Regions from separate parts of the Paenibacillus sp. FSL K6-3182 genome, predicted to be linked through region 1. Evidence: riboswitches for the same ligand, from Rfam matches in the RefSeq annotation. Region 1 holds a riboswitch; each other region holds the start of a gene.
The links. Region 1 has a riboswitch for thiamine pyrophosphate ahead of thiC (phosphomethylpyrimidine synthase ThiC). Riboswitches for the same ligand answer to the same signal wherever they lie in the genome.
Positions count from the first base shown of each region.

Region 2: another riboswitch for thiamine pyrophosphate. It lies ahead of MHH56_RS20965 (ABC transporter ATP-binding protein); the one in region 1 lies ahead of thiC (phosphomethylpyrimidine synthase ThiC).
Region 3: another riboswitch for thiamine pyrophosphate. It lies ahead of MHH56_RS14030 (ABC transporter substrate-binding protein); the one in region 1 lies ahead of thiC (phosphomethylpyrimidine synthase ThiC).

Region 1 is NZ_CP150265.1:5,282,922-5,290,150, forward strand. It holds gene MHH56_RS23340 (iron ABC transporter permease) at 1-128, opposite strand, end outside; gene thiO (glycine oxidase ThiO) at 315-1,463, opposite strand; gene MHH56_RS23350 (thiazole synthase) at 1,463-2,281, opposite strand; gene thiE (thiamine phosphate synthase) at 2,287-3,141, opposite strand; gene MHH56_RS23360 (ThiF family adenylyltransferase) at 3,185-4,252, opposite strand; gene thiC (phosphomethylpyrimidine synthase ThiC) at 4,245-6,008, opposite strand; TPP riboswitch at 6,321-6,425, opposite strand; gene MHH56_RS23370 (glycosyltransferase family 4 protein) at 6,500-7,229, opposite strand, start outside.
Region 2 is NZ_CP150265.1:4,700,166-4,707,394, forward strand. It holds gene MHH56_RS20955 (metalloregulator ArsR/SmtB family transcription factor) at 1-568, opposite strand, end outside; gene MHH56_RS20960 (DUF1273 domain-containing protein) at 775-1,332, opposite strand; TPP riboswitch at 1,420-1,522, shown strand; gene MHH56_RS20965 (ABC transporter ATP-binding protein) at 1,610-2,386, shown strand; gene MHH56_RS20970 (ABC transporter permease) at 2,367-3,143, shown strand; gene MHH56_RS20975 (ABC transporter substrate-binding protein) at 3,140-4,165, shown strand; gene thiD (bifunctional hydroxymethylpyrimidine kinase/phosphomethylpyrimidine kinase) at 4,198-5,007, shown strand; gene MHH56_RS20985 (hypothetical protein) at 5,110-5,292, opposite strand; gene queF (preQ(1) synthase) at 5,455-5,952, opposite strand; gene queE (7-carboxy-7-deazaguanine synthase QueE) at 5,984-6,715, opposite strand; gene queD (6-carboxytetrahydropterin synthase QueD) at 6,718-7,155, opposite strand; gene queC (7-cyano-7-deazaguanine synthase QueC) at 7,165-7,229, opposite strand, start outside.
Region 3 is NZ_CP150265.1:3,254,603-3,261,831, forward strand. It holds gene MHH56_RS14025 (glycosyltransferase) at 1-1,234, shown strand, start outside; TPP riboswitch at 1,371-1,485, shown strand; gene MHH56_RS14030 (ABC transporter substrate-binding protein) at 1,668-2,708, shown strand; gene MHH56_RS14035 (MTH1187 family thiamine-binding protein) at 2,777-3,079, shown strand; gene MHH56_RS14040 (ABC transporter permease) at 3,069-3,842, shown strand; gene MHH56_RS14045 (ABC transporter ATP-binding protein) at 3,845-4,642, shown strand; gene MHH56_RS14050 (TatD family hydrolase) at 4,643-5,509, shown strand; gene MHH56_RS14055 (glucosaminidase domain-containing protein) at 5,717-6,508, shown strand; gene MHH56_RS14060 (hypothetical protein) at 6,623-6,784, opposite strand; gene MHH56_RS14065 (DUF418 domain-containing protein) at 7,046-7,229, opposite strand, start outside.

The sequences.
Region 1 (7,229 bases):
ACGGAGATAGATAATGCGAGCGATAATAAGAGTGCTGCAAACCCGCCAAATAAAATAATCGTAGCCACTAGCGGCCGTGTGCGCAGCTTTGTGCCTGCCAGCGCTTTCTTGCTTGATAGAGAAGACATTTTAAAACTACCCTTCTGTATGTATACTTTGGTTGATAAAAAATGCATCGTAAAGGAAGTATGTTTCCAGACATAAAAAAAAACCTACTTAACTGATAACGATTCTCGTTTTCAATATAGCAGATTTTTCATATGTTTTCAATGCAATAAGTTATATATTTCGTGCTGCCTTCATGCGGCTTCCTATCAAGTAGAAAGTCTTCCTCTCATAGCAATAGTCGTAAAGCGGTTAGGAGAAAATCTGCTGATCGACGGTTCTCCCTGCTTTTCTTCCAATAGATCAGCAACAATATGAGCTGTGATTGGACTTAGCAAAATACCGTTGCGATAATGACCTGCGGCCATAATAACGGCTGGCATTCCCTCTACTTGCCCAAGCATTGGCATTCCATCTCGCGTTGCGGGACGCAAGCCTGCCCACCGATGCGCGGTTTCTTTGCCTTTAAGAAATGGAAAAAGCTGATTGCTGCTGCGAATTAAGCGGCCGATGCCTCGTTCTGTCACACTCGTCTCAAAGCCCGCAACATCTTCAGAAGCACCGCATACGAGCCGAGCATTTCTTTTTCCGACCCAATAGGCTTGGCTGGAGAAGATCATATGGCGAACTTCAGTTTCTTGATGCTCGTAAGAACAGATTTGTCCCCGAATGGGATGGATCGGAACAGAAAGTCCGAACCATCTTTCATATTCACCTGACCAAGCGCCCGCGCAGACGACTAGCCGATCGGCATGAACCTTCTTTATCATCGTTTCTGCTCGGACAGACGCTCCCCCGCTCTGTTGAACTGCAACCTCTTCAATTTTACCCGCATGGGATAGGATGACGACACCTAACCTCCGGCAAGCTTCTTCAAGCGCTGCAACAAGCTTTGGCGCGTACACATGGCTCTCCTTTGGCGTAAATACGCCCGCAATTGCCGAATGAGCAAGCATCGGCTCCAGCTTCCTAAGCTGAGCTGCATCAATAAGCTGAGCTTCGGCTCCCCATTCATTTTGCCACTGCAATCTGGATTGTATGGGCAAGACGTCTGCTTCATGCATAAAAACGTTAATGCTGCCGCTCTGCACCCACTCCGTCGACATGCCGGATTGTTCCTCGATCGCTTTAATCCACGCCGGGTAGCTGCGGTGACTGTTTAGGCACAGCTGAAAAAAATGATCGGGCTGCTCCGTATTTTCTGAAAATGGAGCAAGCATGCCTGCTGCTGCGCCGGATGCTTGCCCTCCGAGTGCGCTTGGCTCAATGAGTGTTACGTACATGCCTCTACGCGCCGACTCGAAGGCACAAGACAAACCAATAATGCCGCCACCAAGTATAATTACCGATTGGGGCATTATTGTTCCCCTCCTGCGCTAACTCCTGTTTCAAATAATGAACCTGCCCAATCACTGCTTGCGGATGCATAACGTTTTTTCGGTATGCGGCCAGCCAGCCATGCCAGCCGCCCTGCTTCAATCGCTAATCGAAAAGCGCGAGCCATCATAATCGGATCCTGTGCTTTAGCGATAGGCGTATTAGCCAAAATGCCGTCCGCGCCTAGCTCCATCGCTTCCGCAGCATCTTTCGCCGCTCCAATACCCGCATCGATGATGACTGGAACGCTCGACTGCTCCGCAATAAGTCCGAGGTTATAGGGATTGAGCAATCCGAGCCCGGATCCAATTGGCGATCCTCCAGGCATGATTGCTGAAGCTCCTGCTTCCTCTAATTTCCGGCATAGAATTGGGTCATCAGATGTATAAGGAAGAACGATAAAACCCTCGTTCGCAAGCTGCTCCGTAGCACGCAGCGTTTCTATAGGGTCAGGCAAAAGTGTTCGATGGTCTCCGCTGATTTCAACCTTAATCCAGTTGCCAAGCCCAGCTTCTCTCGCCAGACGCGCAATTCGAACAGCCTCCTCCGCTGTTCTCGCACCAGATGTATTCGGCAAATATTGCATTTGTCTATCTTCAAAGTGTTGAAGTACCGAATCATCCTCTACACTCTCTAGATTAACCCTTCTAACCGCGAACGTAATAACCTCCGAACCCGACGCTTCAAGCGCCTGCTGCAGTACAGCAGGACTTGGAAATCGCCCCGTACCGAACAAAAAGCGCGACCGCAGCGCATGGCCTCCAATAAGAAGGACATCTTCATGATTCCAATTTCCCAAAATATTCAGCCCCCTCCGACAAAATGTACAAGTTCGATGGAACTTCCGCCAAGTAATTCAGTTTCAGCCCACCTTGCACGTTGTACGATCATACCGTTAAGCTCAATAATGAGCTTTTTATGTTGTTGTCCAAGCTGGATGACCAGTTCTTCCACTGTTTTAGCGCTAGTCTGCTCCTCACGGCCATTTATCTTCACTGTCTTAAATGGATGAACATATTCAGAACGATGTGCATCAATTTTCTTTAAGAAAGCCTGACAAACACCAGCCGGATCATTATGGCCAACAATGGCTGAAACTGCGCATATCCGTGTTGCCCCTGACGCTAGCACGGCATCAACATTATCAAGTGTGATGCCGCCAATAGCCACGAACGGTATGGAAATATGATGCGCTGCTTCCTTGACATAACTCGTAGTAACAGCCGTACGGCCCGGCTTTGTTTCGGTAGGGTACACTGGCCCAACGCCGATATAATCGGCTCCCTCCTGTTCAGCAGCCAGCGCTTGCTGCAGGTTATGCGTGGATATGCCAATTATACGGTCAACTCCAAGCCATTCTCTTGCTTTGGCAATTGGCATATCATCCTGACCTAAATGAACACCGTCAGCATCCGTCTCAAGAACAAGATCAGGATAATCATTAATGATAAGAGGCACTTTATATTTTCGCGTTAGTATTCGAAGGGCTTTGGCCTCTTCAAGCACCTCATCCCTCGTCCCTGTTTTGTTGCGAAGCTGAACCATTTGAGCTCCGCCAATCAGCGCCTGCTCCATCACTTCAACGACTGATCTGCCAGGGTGATTAGATTTCGCTGTAATGGCGTAGAGCTTGAAGTTCCGCCAGCCTTGTCTACTCATTCTCAAACACAACCTTTCATCAAACAAATCATTTGTTTCCATTTCATAAAAACGTTTTAACGAGATTAATTGCATTCTCCGCATCCGCTGTGCCTTGCACAAGCACCCGTCCATCTGGGAAGAGAATCAGCTGCTCTCCGCTTGAGATCATCGCTTTCACTAAATACCGATTCACGGTGAGCGTGCAGCCAAGCGCTCTCAAAGCTTGCTCTACCTCTTTTAAATCAAACGGCTTGCCTAACGTCACCTGCACCGTATCCCTACCGCATAATACGGTAGAGCTTATTTGATTGTCTTCTGCTCTATCAGCTTCAAAACAACGCTTGTCGTCTATTGCTCCAACAGCCGTTTGGCCACAGTATGGACACTCGGCCCTGAACGTCGGCAGCTCCGATTCCCGCATTCGAAATGACCATAAATCAATGCTTAACCACGTTTTACGCAGCGCCGATTCATTGCCAGTGAGCCATTTTATCGCCTCAGCTGCTTGTATAGATGCAATCCATTCCACCGCTGGAGCGAGTACGCCCACCGTATCGCAAGTATCTGCCTCCTGCTCCATATCATCTGCTCCGATTAAGCAGCGCAAGCAAGATGTATCTCCAGGAACTAATGTTGCCTGCATGCCCTGCGCCCCAGCCACACCGCCATAAACAAATGGGATTCGCTGACTAAAGCATTGGTCGCTGACCAGCAGCCTTGTCGCTGCATTATCCGTCCCATCAAGGACGAGATGAACGCCTCCGGCTAGAAACCCGATGTTCTGTGCATTCACATCCGCTACTGTCGCCATAATGTTTACACTGCTGTTAATTTGGCGAAGCCGACTGGCAGCTGCCACTGCTTTGGGCATCACAGCCAGCGCGTCCGCCTCGTCAAAAAGCATTTGGCGCTGCAAGTTGCTCGGCTCAACAAAATCCCTGTCTACCAGCCTAACTTCCCCGACACCGGCTCTTACCATATGCTGCGCAAGCGAAGCTCCTAATGCGCCTACACCGACGATAAGCACCGAGGCATCGGCCAGCTTCCGCTGGCCTGCCTCTCCAATCAAAGCAAATCTCGTTTGCCTCGAATAACGATCTGCAAAAGCATCAAGAACAGAATCAACCATAAATCTTGCTCCCTGCCGCCTTGAATGCATCTGATTTTTCCTTCATCCCCGCTTCAATGGCTTCCGTTGTTTCCATATCGTTTTGCGCGGCATACTCTCTTATATCTTGAGTGATTCGCATGCTGCAAAATTTCGGCCCGCACATGGAGCAGAAATGAGCAGATTTAGCTGCATCTGCCGGAAGCGTCTCATCGTGGTAAGCCATCGCACGCTCTGGATCAAGCGACAGATGGAATTGATCACGCCAACGAAACTCGAATCGCGCTTTGGACAATGCATCATCACGCAGCTTCGCTCCCTGGTGCCCTTTCGCCAAGTCAGCCGCATGCGCTGCGATTTTGTAAGTAATAACGCCTTCCTTCACATCCTCCTTATTCGGGAGCCCAAGGTGCTCCTTCGGTGTTACATAACAAAGCATCGCCGTGCCGAACCATCCAATCATCGCAGCTCCAATTGCCGAAGTAATATGATCATAGCCTGGCGCGATATCGGTCGTTAGCGGTCCTAATGTATAGAAAGGCGCTTCATCGCATACTTCCAGCTGACGATCCATATTTTCTTTGATCAAATGCATAGGCACATGGCCAGGGCCTTCAATCATCACTTGTACATCATGTTTCCATGCGATCTTCGTTAGCTCACCAAGCGTATCCAGCTCAGCAAACTGAGCAGCGTCATTGGCATCTGCTATAGAACCGGGTCTCAGGCCGTCACCGAGCGAGAATGATACGTCGTATGCTTTCATAATTTCACAAATGTCTTCAAAATGCGTATATAGGAAATTCTCCTTATGATGTGCCAGGCACCAAGCTGCCATAATTGATCCGCCTCGCGAGACAATGCCCGTAACGCGCTTTGCCGTGAGTGGTATATAGCGCAGCAGCACACCAGCATGAATCGTAAAATAATCAACGCCCTGCTCGGCTTGTTCAATAAGTGTATCGCGGAATACTTCCCAGCAAAGGTCTTCTGCTTTGCCGTTCACTTTCTCCAGCGCCTGATAAATGGGCACTGTGCCAACTGGAACTGGTGAATTCCGCACGATCCACTCCCGCGTCGTATGGATGTTTTTCCCCGTGGACAAATCCATAATCGTATCGGCTCCCCAGCGCGTCGCCCAAGTCATCTTCTCCACTTCCTCTTCAATCGAAGATGCTACAGCAGAGTTGCCGATATTAGCATTGATTTTAACGTGAAACTGCCGCCCAATAATCATCGGCTCACTTTCTGGATGGTTGATGTTCGTTGGAATAATGGCACGGCCGGCCGCGATTTCGCTGCGCACAAACTCTGCACTCATCCCTTCGCGAATAGCGATGTATTCCATCTCAGAAGTAATGATCCCTTTGCGGGCGTAATGAAGCTGCGTAACATTTTGCCCTGTTTTGGCACGAAGCGGTTTCCTCGTTAACCCCGGGAATCGTTCCGCGCCTCGCTGCTCTGCTTTTTCAGCCGAAATAAATCCATTATCCTCAGGTTTGATTTCCCTGCCCTCATAGGGCTCTACATCACCACGCTGCAAAATCCATTCGCTGCGAATACCGGGCAAACCACGCCGAACATCTGCCTCATACGTTTCATCGGTATAAGGACCGCTTGCATCATAAACTCTTACAGGTTCATTCGGCAGCTCTTCACCATTTCTGCCAGTACTAGCTTCAAGTGCAATTTCTCTCATCGGAACACGGATGTTTCCCTTTGAGCCCTCGACGTACACCTTGCGGCTGCCCGGAAGCGGAGTAGAAAAAATAGACATAACAAAAACCTCCTAATGGAATAATAGAATTCCTCCTGGAGGCATACGCAAGCATATGAGAAAGTTTAAAACACCGCTGCTATACAAGTAGCTAGGCTGCTACAAGAGCTGCAATTGCTGGAGCGTGCATGGCGGCCACAAAGCTTTATCGATTCACTGGCGCCAAACAAAAAAACCGCTCCAGCAAAGGAGCGGTCGAAGAGTGTCGTCATGCGAGTGTTATCTTGCAAGGGTTCCCCTTAAGCAGATAAAGTCTTGCCGCATAAGCTGAGGCTTCAGCAGATTCCGGCAGAGCTTTCACGCGCAAAGCATAAACGCACAATCCCACTTTCCTACGCTGGCATAACCCAGATCAGGTTCAAAGGGACCAAAGCGATTCGCTTTATCTCAGCCATTACGGCGCCCCTAGTGGATTTCCTTGTTTGACTATACCGTTTAGTAAAGAAGGGTGTCAACCCTCTATTTTCCAAACCGCGGAAAAACACAGCCTGCTACAGTCCGCTTTCCTTCAGCAGCCTTACCCATCGATCAGCGGTGTGACGCCATGTAAATGTCTGCTCCACACGCTCGCGGCTGCGGCGCCCCAGCTTCTGCCTGAGCTGTTTATCGCGAAGCAGCAGATGCAGCTTTTCTCGCAGCTCTCGCTCGATATGAAGCTGATTGACCAAATAACCCGTTTCGCCATTACGGATAATTTCTTTCATTCCGCCTGCACGTGTTGCGACTACCGGAACGCCGCAGGACATCGCCTCGACATTAACGAGCCCAAATGCCTCCCTCTGTCCAGATGGAACGACCGCTACATCGGCAACGAGCATCCAGCTGGGCACTTCCGAATGCGGCACGTAGGGCACAAAACGAACATGACCCGGACATTTGCGTCCAAGCTGTTCAAGCTTGCGAGCATAAGCCGTTTTGCGATGCGAGCCATAAAATGGGCTCCCTACGATGATAACGACGAGCTCCGGATGGCTTTTGGCAAGCTGCGGCACGATATTGAGAAGATGATGAACGCCCTTAAGCGGAATAAGCCTCCCCATAAAAAGCACCACTTTTTTACCATTCAATCCTCTCTTTTGCCTTAAACTCTCCCGTTTAGCGGCTCCTTCGGAGGAATATTGTGAAGGGAACCTGCCCGTATCTACCCCAGGATAAATGACTCGCAGCTTCGAAGCGACCTCTGGCGCTTTCGACACTACAATTCGCCTTAGAAACTCGCTA
Region 2 (7,229 bases), 580 kb from region 1:
GATTCAATTCGTATATATCATTTTCTCTAAACATCAACTGATGCATAATGAACTCTCTGCGAATGGTCGCGAAGTCGTCATGATAACCTTTGATAAATTCGTTAATCTCCTTCTCTGTATACTGTTTCCCTCTCGTCAAATGAGAAACCATATGCTGAAGCACGATCAATTTTTTCTTATGCTGAGCCGGCATATGCTTCAGCTTACCCTCAGCTGTAAAAAAGTTGCGGATGACTGAATCCTTCAGTTTCTTATTGCTATCCTCCAAATTGTCCACTCCCTTCTCTGTACCTGCATTCCGGTAAATGAGCTCCGCCGCCGCATTAGCGTTGCTCTTAATAAAATAATGGTTCAACGAAAAATAAATCGTGTTTTTCTCTCTGCGTTCATTAATTAAGCTGGCCTCTCTTAATTTGGTCGCATGATGTGTAATCGTAGCAGGCGTAACGCCTAATTTCTCTGCGAGCACCTGCCCATTAAGCTCACCTTCGGCCAGCATAATCAACAATTTAATTCTCGTCGGATCGGATAATGCCTTATGATAGGCTACCACCTTATCTAATTGCACCGTTCGCCACCTCTTCCTCCACCAAGCAAATTTAATTTACGTCTAATTAGATATTTATCTAATCAGATAATAATACGCCACCTATTATTTGTCAATCTCAATGTATCTCGATAGCATAAACAGTCAGCTTGGCGCATAAAAAAATGCTGACAGGTCTCTGCCTGCCAGCATGAAATAAACTCCTCTTACTCAACTACCATGCATCGTTAATTTTCCGAATACAGGTTGTCGTCATCCGCAATGCTCTGAATGTCCTCCGAGCTTATGCTGAAATAACCATAGTCCTCAGATTGCTGTTTCTTTAACGCTTTTTCTTTAAAAAACTTGGGGCTGCCCTCGCCTGCATCCTCATCATAAACGAGCAGAATACCGTCCGTTTTCCGAAACAGCAGCTCGTCCCTAGCCGTAAACTGCCAAATGCCATTATACGGCTGGTTGCTGACCGAAGCGTAATAATCGACCCCTTTTAAAACCTGCTGATAAAACTCCTTTTTATCATCCTTCCATTTCTCTTCCGGATTGCTGTATGCCGAAATAATTGAAAGTCTCAAATGAGGATAAATTTCCTTCAGCGCAATCACGACCTCGCACGCCCACAAATCCACGCCATATTGACCCGGGGTAATCACCCACTCAAGCCCATCTTCTATAAGCGGAACCAGCTTGCCTGTCAGCGCTTTTTTTATATAAACAATGCCCTCATGCTTCTGGCTAAAAATATTAAGCTCATGCGCTCGGTAGCCCGTTACGAGTAAATTTTTCATTTGTCCAACGCCTTTTCGGATAATTATGGTTTACATCTATCCAGTGTATGCTATAGTAGAAAAAATACAAATTGCATATAAACCTATTTATTTCACTAGGGGAGCCTACCGGCTGAGATGGAGCAACTGCTCCGGACCCTTGGAACCTGATCTGGATCATTCCAGCGGAGGGAAGTGGAGCAGCAAAGCATTCATCCATGCGCGCAAGCCTTGTGTGATCGTTAGACCCGCTCATTTCCCCTCGGAAATGGGTGGGTCTTTATTTGTTTACGGAGGGATGCGTATTACAGCTATAATCTCACTTCACCAAGTAAGCTACACCTACGACAAGCTTGCTGAAACATCTATACTGTCTAATCTTTCGCTTCAAGCCTACTCAGGTGAGTTTGTCTCTATCATCGGTGCTAGCGGCTCAGGCAAAAGCACTCTCTTTAAGCTCATGGCCGGATTGCTTCAGCCTAGCCTAGGTGAAATTAGGCTGCATGGCAAGCCTGCCCCCAATCGTCTCGGCAAAATTGCTTATATGCCGCAAAAGGATCTTCTTCTGCCATGGAGAACAATACTCGGCAATTGTCTGCTTCCACTTGAGCTGGCACGCAGCAATCCCCATTATACCACGATCCAAATCATAGAGCTGCTTGCTCGCTTCGGACTGGCAGGCTATGAACAAGCTTACCCTGACGAGTTGTCAGGCGGCATGCGACAGCGGGCAGCTTTTCTGCGCACGCTAGTAACCGGACAAGAGCTGCTGCTGCTGGACGAACCGTTTGGCGCGCTTGATGCCATGACCAAACGCGGCATGCATAAGTGGCTGCTCGAGCTGTGGAGCGATCTTGGAATAACAGTACTCTTTATCACACATGATCTTGAGGAAGCGATATTGCTGAGCGACCGCATTTATTTGTTGCCAGGTGCTGCTAGCGAAGCGCAAGGGATACAGGAAATAGTCGTTCCTTTGCCGAGACCAAGACACTATGAGCAAAATTATGAACCCGACTTCATCAAGCTGCGGCAAGATTTGGAGCGAAGACTGCATGCGCAAACCTCTAATTAACCAGTGGCTGAGCCATTACGGACTATTTATACTGCTGCTCTTTAGCTTACTGCTCGTTTGGCAAGCGGTCGCACAGCTCGGATTGGTTCCACCCTACATACTGCCGTCACCTAGCTCAATAGCTCAGGCATTAATCGAAGATGGCCATCTGCTGCTTGGCAAACATCTGCTGGCTACGCTTAAAGAAGTGTCCCTCGGTTTTCTATTGTCGATTATTATTGGGACTACGCTCGCAGCAGGCATGTACACTTTCCGAATACTGGAGAAGGCGCTGTACCCGTTTGTCGTCATCAGTCAGACCATCCCGCTTATCGCTCTGTCGCCAATTTTCATTATGTGGTTTGGCTATACGATTTGGAGCAAGGTCGCTGTTGTTTTTTTGACTGCTTTTTTCCCTATCGTTGTGAGCACCTATGACGGTCTTAAGAAAAGCGGTAGCGAATATGAAGAGCTGCTGCTGACAATGGGAGCAACTCGCTGGGGTATTTTCCGAAAAATACAAGTCCCCATCGCCCTACCGTCCTTCTTCTCAGGACTTAAGTTATCGATCGTTTATTGCGTTGTCGGCGCCACCATCGGTGAATGGCTTGGAGGCAGTGAAGGCCTAGGCTACTATAGCCGCCGAATGTCCAGCAATTTGAACGCCGATTCCATGTTTGCATCCGTTTTTCTGCTATCCCTCATTGGCATCTTATTATTTGCTGCCATTGTCCTATTGGAGAAATCAATACTAAAGAGAAAGAGGTTCAATACATGATCATCAAAGCAAAAATGAAATGGATAATTCCAATGCTTGCTTCTCTGCTGCTCGTGCTTAATGGGTGCAGCAGCAACGCTGCCCCAACTGAAAACAAGCCCGAGGACACTTCGACAAAACAAAATCCTCAGACTATTAGCATTATGCTCGACTGGTATCCAAATGCGGTGCATTCCTTCCTCTATGCGGCTCAAACAAACGGTTATTTTGCGAAGCATGGTTTAGAGGTTAACATTCAAATGCCCGCGGATACTAATGATGCGTTGAAGCTAGTGGCTGCCGGCAAGGTTGATTTGGCGCTCAGCTACCAGCCACAGGTATTGATGGCTCGCGGCGAGGATATTCCTGTTAAATCCATTGCAGCAATCGTCAGGCATCCGCTTAATCATCTAATGGTACCAGAAGGCGGAAGCGCCAAATCACCAAAGGACCTTGTTGGTAAAAAGGTCGGCTTCTCCTCCATCCCTCTGTATGAAGCAATGATGCGCACCATGATTAAGCATGACGGCGGTGACCCGCAAAATGTGGAAATGATTGACGTTGGTTTTTCCTTTATTCCAGCTATAGCAACCAAGAAGGTAGATGCGATCATCGGCGGATTTATTAATCATGAGCAATTGCTGCTTGCCAAGGAAGGGCATCCCATGACGGCGATAAACCCAACTGATTTTGGCGTGCCGGATTATTACGAGCTTGTGCTTGTAGCAAGTGAGCAAGGACTAGCTGAGAAGCAGGCGTTGTTCAAAAGCTTCATCGCAGCCATTACGGAGGGTCAACAATTTGTAGCTGAAAATAAACAAAAATCGTTGTCGATTTTATTTGAGCATGAGAACCAGACCTCCCCTCTCGATCAAGAAATCGAGACAAAAAGCTTGGACATTCTTCTGCCTCTCATGGATGCAGGGAAGCAATCATTTGGATATCAGGAGCCTGCTTCTTGGTCTAATGTTAGGGATTGGCTCGTCGATAACGACTTGCTGCCAGACAATATAAAGGCTGAGGATGCTTTTTCAAACTTGTAAATTAATTCTACTCTTTCGAAGGAGATGCACGGATGAGAAGATATCAAGCACTTACGATTGCAGGCTCGGACTCCGGCGGCGGCGCAGGAATTCAAGCTGATCTAAAAACATTTCAAGAGCTCGGCACCTATGGCATGTCGGTTATTACCGCAGTGACTGCGCAGAATACGCTTGGCGTTCAGGGCATCTACCCGCTGGATGCTGAGGCTATTAGCTGCCAGCTCGATTCGATCGGCGAGGATCTGGAGCCATCCGCAGTTAAGACAGGCATGCTGTTCAGCGCAGAAATTATAAAGATCGTTGCAATGAAAGTAAAACAATATAACTGGCATAAGCTCATCATTGATCCTGTCATGGTAGCGAAAGGCGGTTCTCCTCTGCTTCAGCAAGAAGCTATTCAGACACTGATCAAGCATTTGCTGCCGCTCGCGCTTATAACGACTCCTAACATTCCAGAAGCTGAGCTTATCGCAAGAATCCCGATCCGGACGTTAAGCGATCGAGAGGAAGCTGCCCGAATACTGCATCAGATGGGCTCAAGCTATGTTGTCATTAAGGGCGGACATGGTTCAAGCAGCGAACCGCTCGTTGATCTCATCTATGATGGAGAACAATTTGTATATTTGGAAAGCAAACGTATCGACACTAAGCATACTCACGGCACAGGCTGCACTTTCTCCGCTGCGATTGCAGCAGAAATTGCTCAAGGCAAACCTGTACTTGAAGCTATAAGAACTGCCAAAGCCTTCATTCAAGCCGCTATTGAAGATAAGCTGGGGATTGGGAGCGGACATGGCCCAACCAATCATTTTGCTTATAGGGATAGACAGCGCTTGAGCTGATTGCATTCTATTAGAAACAGCAAACGCCGTTTCCATATAGGTCGCGGCGTTTGCTAATTAGTCATGCTTTCATGCAAGCTTAGGCTTGTGTTAAAACAGCTTTCATGCCTTTTCATCCTGCTTCGGCTGCAACAAGAAGGGCTCAATCATATTATCTATACTAATATATTCAGCTTGTGACGCGCTTGGAGCTGCTAGCGCTCGAACGGGAGATACTCCAAAGTTCGTTAACGCCGATGCTATGGTGCAAAGCAGTACAGACATACATATCGCATTTTTAATCATCGTTTGTCCACCTATTCTCTAGTAACTCTAAACTAAGTATAGACTTTAATAGAATAATTGAAATGGACTTCAGGCATGAAATTCACCTAGACCTTAGTCGGGCAATTCAGAAAAATCTATCATAAATGTATCTCTTTCACTAATTTGAGCTGCAATTCTAAATTAACGATTATCCACTTTCTCTGGGTACAAATCATGATTCATGAGGCGGTGCTCGGCCATTTGCTCATATTTTGTGCCAGGCTGGCCATAATTGCAATACGGATCGATGGATATGCCGCCACGCGGTGTGAATTTGCCCCAAACTTCTATATATCTTGGACTCATCAGCGCAATTAAATCATTCATGATAATGTTCATGCAATCCTCGTGGAAATCACCGTGATTGCGGAAGCTGAACAAATACAGCTTAAGCGACTTGCTCTCTACCATTTTGTCACCTGGAATATATGATATATAAATGGTTGCAAAATCCGGCTGTCCCGTCATCGGGCAAAGACTCGTAAATTCCGGACAATTAAATTTCACGAAATAATCGCGATTCGGATGCTTATTATCAAAGGCCTCCAAAATTTCCGGTGCATAGTTAAACAAATATTGTGTTCCTTGATTGCCTAGCAGCGTCACACCGCTCAGCTCCTCTTTGCTTCTTCCTTCCATGCTCGTTTCCGCCTCTCATAGCTGTTTTGAATTAAACGCCTTTCTTATTGCCCCATACCCAGGTATGAAGCTGCGGCAGAACGTGTACCCGCTTTAAATCCTGATTCGGCATAACCTTCTCGATTAGCCATTCATAACGCTCCAATAAATAAGGAAGCATGAGCTGCGGCTCCGTTTCCTGCAAGTTTCCATTGCCTGCCTGCAAATAAAATGGAACCATTGGATACCTGAGGTGAACGTATGTCGCGTACTCTAGATCATCCTCGTCGAAAACGACTGTTTTTAAGCAAAAGCTAGTTGATTTCCGATTCAGTTTGGACACGATTTCATCGAGCTTCGACCAGTCTGTCTTCATGCCAGAGCTCGGCGGCTTAGGCGACAAAGTGAGCTCATCAATCGACCAAAACCAGTCCTGCCAACGACTCCCTTGTGTCTCCAGTGCAACGCTGATGTTTTGTTTATGGAGCTCATCAACAAATTCACCCAGCTGCGCGAGCAGTGCGGGATTGCCGCCGGAAATCGTCACATGCTCAAACGTATTTCCACCTATTTCTTTTAATCTCTCTATTATTTCAAATGCTGTCAGCATGCGAATATCTTCTTTGCCGCTGCCGTCCCAAGTAAATGCCGAATCGCACCAAGAGCAGCTGTAATCGCAGCCAGCAGTACGAACGAACATCGTTTTCCGGCCAATAACCATACCTTCTCCTTGGACCGTTGGGCCGAATATTTCCATTACAGGAATTCGTTTATTGGATGGCATCGTTAGACCGCCTCCCGCTTCGGACGATAAATACAATAGCTCGTCGGCGTTTCACGCAAAAAGACTTGAACGCATTGCGGACGATTTACAGTACCATCCAAATGGCGCTGAACGATGTCGCTAATCGTTCGTGCTACCACTTCAGTCGTAGGAAAACGATCGGGCAACACATTGCTAAAGTGTTCGTTGTCGTCATTCAGCAAAGAATGGTCAAAACGATCATGAATCAACCTTTTAATTATGGCGAAGTTGACAAGAAAACCTGCCTCGTCAAGCTCATCGCCTGCAACTGTTACATTCGCATAATACGTATGGCCATGAAGCTGCTGGCATTTTCCAGCCTCTTCACTCGGTACGAAGTGAGCTGCTGCAAAGTGAAAATCCTTATTAAGCTCATAACTATAGCTATGCTGTGCGGCCGGATAAATCTGCTGCATCATCGCTTCACCCTAAATGCGCTGGACTAAATATTCGTCCAACCCATTCCTTCGAAGCTGGCAAGCAGGACAATCTC
Region 3 (7,229 bases), 2.0 Mb from region 1:
GGCCGCGGCCTCGGGCGATCTTCTGCTGCTGCTAAATAACGATACAATCGTAACGCCAAGCTGGCTTGACGGTCTCAAGCGCTGCTTATTTAGTGATGAACGAATCGGGGCGGTCAGCCCCGTTACGAATTCGGCTTCCTACTGGACGACGATCCCGGTCACCTATACGACGATAGATGAAATGGAGCTGTTTGCTTCGGCACTGCATGCCAACCCTGACAGAACAAAATGGGAGGAGCGCGTGAAGCTGGTCGGCTACTGCCTTTTGCTGCGGAGAGAAGCATGGGAGAAAACGGGATCGCTCGACGAAATCTTCGGTATCGGCAACTTTGAAGATGATGATTATAGCCTGCGGCTCCGGCTGGCGGGATATAAGCTGATGCTGTGCGGCGATACGTTTATTCATCATTACGGGAGCATCTCCTTTAGCTCAGAGCCAGAACAATATGTACAAAACTTCAGAAAAAATGCTATTGTTTTTATGTCCAAATGGGGCTTTGACCCTGGTGATGCAACGTATATACGAATGGATTTAAGTACCGTAATTGAGCGGGAATCGCATGAGTACAGACGCGAGAATTGCTCGATTATGGAAATAGGTTGCGGGTGCGGAGCTACGATATTGCATATGAAAAAGCATTTCTCAACCGCAATATGGTACGGAGTTGAACGTAACGAGCTGGCGGCTAGAGTAGCAGAAGCTTCGGGAATTACCGTATTCCGCTCGAATGATCCGAAGGATTGGAGGCTGCCTGTTGAAGGTTTTGACGGCATCGTAATCGGAGATGCTCATGCATACGGGACACCGCAAGCAATGAAAAGTCTAGTTCGACTTCTAAAGCCTGGCGGCTGGCTAGTCGGGTGTTTTGCCAATCGCTATTATTTCGACAATATTCGGCAATATTTAGATCCTGCTAATGCACAAGCACAGCATCAAGCGACATCACAGTACTCAGCAGAACAAGTTAGCCAGCTTTATTTGCAGGCCGGTTTTACCTATGTGAAGATTACACGTGCGGATAATAAACCGCAGGAGCAGCTAGAATACATCCATCTGCTAGAGCGGCTAACGTCTGAAGAGATGTCAAAAGAGCTGACAGCTGCTTATTTGCTCGTATATGGACGCCTTGCTTCTGCAGTAGAGATCCAAGATACGGCAGACTTAGAAGGTTCGAAGGCTGCTGAAGAAGCAAAGGTTGAATGGCTGGATGAGCATGTTGATCTAGGGCAATGACAGCGGGTGCAGGAGCTGCACGTTCTGGCTGCCGCATAGTAAGAGGATGAGTATCGCGGCTTGATGATAATCATTTTCAAAAAAAACTAGCATTAAATGCGGGTTTTGCTATACAATGAATGGTATTGACGAAACCGAATATGTTCCGGGGAGCTGGTTAGGCCGGCTGAGAGGGGATTTTCTATACAATTCCGACCCGTTAAACCTGATCTGGATAATGCCAGCGTAGGGACAGAAGCTCTGTTTTGCAAGCAGGCGAGATCAAATTGATCAAGCATTTGCTGTATAAACAGCTGCACAGCCAATGATATGGCGTCCTCCGGATTAGGGGGACGCTTTTTTTTGTTGCGATTAGAATGATGCAGCCATGGAACCGGATACTACGAGGAGTCGTCGCCTATAAGAATCGAAGCATGGAGAGGGGAACAACATCATGAATCAGAAAAAAACAGGGCATTTGTCGTGGAAAATCGTGGCCGCGATGCTAGTGTTCGTATTGGCGCTGGCAGGCTGCGGCGGTGGCGCTGGGAACAAGGGCGAACAGCCGAAAGAGCAAGAGGGAACAGCGGACAAGCCGCTAGAGAAGGTGCAGGTTGTACTCGACTGGACACCAAATACGAATCATACCGGACTTTATGTAGCTAGAGATAAAGGTTTTTTTAAGGAGCAAGGCTTGGATGTTGAAATTATTCAACCAGGACAAAGCGGTGCCGATCAAATGGTCGCTTCGGGCAATGTGCAGTTTGGCGTAAGCTATCAGGAGTCTGTCACGATGGCGAGAATTGCCGGCGTGCCGCTCGTATCGATCGCCGCTGTCATTCAGCACAACACCTCAGGTTTTGCTTCTCCGCTTGCAAAGGGAATCGATTCACCTGAGAAATTTGAAGGGAAAACGTATGGCGGCTGGGGCGCTCCTGTTGAGGAGGCGGTCATTCAATCGCTTATGCAGGAGAAGGGTGCAGATGTGAGCAAAGTAAATATGATAAGCATCGGCGACGGCGACTTTTTTACGGCAGTGAAACGGGATATTGATTTTGCATGGATTTACTACGCATGGACTGGCGTGGAAGCAGAGCTGCGCGGCGAGAAGATCAATATGGTTTATTTAACAGACTACAGCGACAAACTGGATTATTATACGCCGGTAATCGTGACGAACGAAGATTTGATTAAGAATAAGCCGGAAACAGTCAAAGCGTTTACTGCTGCCGTATCCAAGGGCTACCAATACGCGATCAGCAATGCGGAGGATGCAGCAGAAATTTTAATAAAAGCAGAGCCGGATTTGAACGCAGAGCTTGTGCGCGCCAGCCAAAAATGGTTAAGCTCCAAATATCAAGATGACGCGCCGCGCTGGGGCGAACAGAAGTTAAGCGTATGGGAAAACTATGCGGCATGGATGTTTGAGCACAAGCTGCTGGAGAAGGAGCTTGAAGCGGAGAAGGCATTTACGAACGAATTTTTACCACAATAAGCTATTCGAACATATGGAGGGCGGGAAAGCCCGCTCTCACTTACAACGATGAGAAAGAAGGAAATCAAATGGCAAACGCATTAGTAAGTATTCAAATATTACCGACAACGCCAGGCGGCGAAAGTGTTATTCCTTACGTGGATCGTGCAATTGAAATCATTAAAGCGGCAGGTGTTCCTTATCGTGTAGCACCGCTTGAAACGACGATGGAGGGTGAGCTGAGCCATCTGCTCAGCGTCGTGCAGTCGATGAGCGAGGCGATGGCGGAGATGGGCTGCCCGTCCGTTATTTCACAAATTAAAATTTACTACAATCCGGCAAACGGCGCTTCCATGGGCAGGCTGCTGGAGAAATATCCAGATGGGCAATAAGAAATCGATTTGGCCGAAAATTTGGAAGCCGGCAGCACTGCTGATCGTGCTGCTCGTCTGCTGGCAGGCAGCTGCATGGCTTGGATTATTTCAACAATGGGAGTTTCCATCACCAATTTCAATTGTACAAGAGGCCATCCAAATTTGGCCAAGGTTAATGATGCATACGGGAGCAACGGTGAAAATCATGCTGCTCGGCTTTGTGGGAGGATCGGCGGTGGGCTTCGTGCTCGCCGCTTTGCTGCATTTAATTCCTGGGGTTCGATCGGCAGTATACCCCTTGCTCGTGCTGTCGCAAAACGTTCCCATCATTGCGATCGCTCCAATTTTGACGATGCTGCTAGGTTATGGAATGCTGCCAAAGGTGCTGCTTGTGATCATGGTGTGTTTCTTCCCGATCACAGTTGCCATGCTGAGCGGCCTCATGAACACCGATGCGCAGCTTCGTAATTATTTGCAAATGATCGGCATTCGCAAATGGCAGTTGTTCTGGAGATTGGAGCTTCCTCATGCGATTGTTCATTTGTTTTCCGGCTTGAAAATTGCGGCCTCTTACAGCGTACTCAGTGCAGTTGTGGCCGAATGGATAGGCACGAACAAAGGACTTGGCGCATTTATGATCATCTCGTTCAAAGGCTTTATGCCTGATCGAGTGTTTGCAGCAGTTATCATTATTGTTGCGATCAGCTTGACGTTATTTGGGCTAATAACCTTAGCGGAGCGTCTTGTCATACGTTGGCGCCCTGAGAAAGAGGTGAGCTGACAGTGGTCAATCGTGCTGAGCATCATTCAGTGACGCTTCAAACGCAAAATATTCGAATGAAGTTTGGCAAAGGACAGATGAGCAAAGAAGTGCTTGGCGGGTTATCCATTTCAATAGCAGATGGGGAGTTCGTATCGATTGTAGGGCCGTCCGGCAGCGGAAAAACAACCTTGTTTCAAATTATCGGCGGTTTGGAACGTCCTACGGAAGGCGAAATTTGGATCGATGGCAAGCAAACGACGGGCGAACGCGGACATATTTCCTATATGCCGCAGCAATCGTCGCTGCTTCCATGGCAAACCGTTGCAGGCAATATAGAGTTGTCTCTTACGATCTCTGGCGTTGATAAAAAACTCGCGAAGGCGAGGACAAAGGAATGGCTCGAGCGAATCGGGCTGCAGGAATATGCGGATTCTTATCCGCATGTGCTCTCTGGAGGAATGCAGCAGCGGGTTTCTTTCCTCCGGGCACTGCTTGCTCCGCAGAATCTCATGCTGCTGGATGAACCGTTCGGCGCACTGGACGCCTTGACGCGGCAGCAAATGCAGCAGTGGCTTATGTCGATCTGGGAGCTGAACCGAAGATCGGTGCTGCTCGTTACCCATAGTATTGAAGAGGCTTTGTTTCTATCGGATCGGATTATTGTGCTGTCACCATCGCCGGCAGTGGTGCTGGAGGAATTTCAAGTCCCATTCGAGCGTCCGCGTCATGAGTCTTTATGGACAGACCCACGGTTTTATGCGATGAAGCAGCGCATTTATGATCTGCTTAAGACGGGTGCGAAGGAAGGAAACGTATAGATGGCGATACAAACAAGCAATGGTCCGCGCGAAGGGCAATTGTACTCGGAATCTCCTCAGCAGGAAGGCACATGCATAGACGCGCATATTCATATTGATTTGTATGAAGCAGAGCAGCGTGATGAGCTTCTAGAGCGTGCGTTCGCAGAAGGTGTAGCAGCTGTGATTGCCGTATCTATGCATTTGGAATCGTCTATTGTGAACCGTGACATTGCCCTGCGTTACGCAGGACGTGTGCACCCTGCTTATGGTTTCCACCCAGAGCAGCCCATACCTGCCGATAAGGAGCTTGATGAGCTATTCGATTGGATTCGTTTGCGTCATGAAGCAGGGGAACGGTTTGCAATTGGCGAAGTAGGGCTGCCGTATTATACGCGAACAGAAGCGCAGCAAGCTGGGGGAAATATCGTTTTTGATGAGAATCCATACCTGCAGCTGTTGGATCGGTTTGCTGCGCTGGCTGCCGAACTTGATCGTCCAATTGTATTGCATGCAGTATATGAGGACGCCGGCAAAGCTTGCGACATTTTGGAGCGGCATGGCGTTCGCAGAGCGCATTTTCATTGGTTCAAGGGCGATGCTGAGGTTATCCGCCGAATGGCGGCAAGCGGCTACATGGTGTCGGTAACGCCAGACGTCGCTTACGAGGCAGAAATACAGCAGCTTGTAAGAGAGTATCCCACTCAGCTGCTGATGGTGGAGACGGATGGGCCATGGCCGTTTGAGGGAATCTATGCGGGTCAGCAGACTCGGCCTGCAATGGCTGCAGATGCAGCAAAGCATATTGCGAATATAAAGCAGCTGCCAGCTGTGCAGGTTGCGGAAATAATGCTAGCCAATACTCGCCGCTTTTATGGACTCCTATAGTATTCCATTCATACAGAAAAGGCCGCTCCATCAGAATGAATAATCTGAGGATGCGGCCCTTTTATATTTAAAATACAAAAAAACATAGTGGTAGAGTCGACCTTTCATACCACTTTGTCCATTGCCACTTGCGCTTTCACAGCATACAAAGATAAGGACAGGGTAATAGATGGCAAGCCAAAGTGGACAGCAGAAAGGAGACAGACGATGGCACAGCTGACGAAACAACAATTTATTGAACAATTAGCTCCGACGGTTATAAGAATAAAGCGAGAAGGATCAACGATGTTTCCATCCGTACGTTTAGCGCAAAATGTACTTGAAACCGGCGGTGTTATTCACCCGTGGTACAACTTAGGCGGTATCAAGGTGGGCAGCGGACAGACGAATGCATATTGGCACGGAGAAGCGGTCGTTAAAGGAACATGGGAGGTCGTCGATGGCCGAAGCGAGAATACGCGCGCTGCTTTCCGAGCCTATGAGAGCGTCTATCATTTTTATAAGGATTTGGATTTGCTGCTGGCTACTTCGCGCTATGAGCGTGTTCGCAAGGCAGTGACGCCAGAACAGCAAGCTGACATGCTGTACGCATGCGGCTATGCGACAGATCCGGCTTATCCAGCCAAATTAAAAGCCATTATTTTGCAGTATGGGTTGAAAAAATATGATGCTTTAGGAAGCACACCGCTGCCTAAGCCAGAGAAGCTGAAGGATGCAGAGCTTGTTGTCGTTTTGTACAAGGGGGAGGTTATTTCAGAGGGTTACTTGCTCAAGGGTACAACTTGGGTACCGGCAAGGCTGCTTGGTGAAGCGCTCGGAGCGAAGATTGATTGGACGGGGAAAAAGGTTACCGTAAACGGCAAAGAGCTCGACTCGATTTTGTCCGAAGCAACAGGTTATGTACAAATACGGGATCTGTCCGCAGAGCTTGGGTTAACCGCTAGTTGGGAACCGGCTGCGCGAGTCATATTGCTGTCGCAGGTGAAGGCAGGCAGTTAGTTAAGCGATTTAAGCTTCTGCCATCCTCTACAAAATAAGCAAGAAGCCAGCGGATCATCCGTTGGCTTCTCTTTTTGTGATGCAGTTTAGAAATCATGCTATGGAATGAGCAGTTTATTTGCCTTTCTTGGATGCAGCCCAAAATGCGAGTACGACAAGGGGGATAAAAATGTACCACGGAATGGTAATTGTACCGCCAACAATAACAGCGAGCACCATCACGATCAAGACACCGAGAATAATGTAAAGACAGCCTCTGCCGAACGTTTCCATCATTAATCGCCTCCTAAAGCTTAGGTTTTGCCAGGGCAAAACCTCCTTCGCAAGCAGTCACTTCTTGAGAGTATATTCGGTAATAACGTTTTTATGGGTGACATGGTTCCAAAAATTGAAGGGACAAAGAGGCTGCTGTATGAAATCAAACGGCCCAAAACAAACAAAAAAATGACCCGCATCGCTGCGGGCCGGTGTCCTAGATCTATATATCAACAGTGGGGTTGATGTCTCTTAGTATAAAAAATGAACCTTAACGCAGCATTAAAAATGTTTGTCGGTTTGTTTACAATAGCGTTCGTTATGAATGGCCGGAATCGTCCAATAGGTTGCCATTCTCCAGATCCATTCCATCGGTCCCATTTTGAAAAAGGAAAGCCAGACCATACTGAATATCATTTGGATAATATAAATGCCGATGCAAAGCAGTGTCGTTTGAATAGCGCTA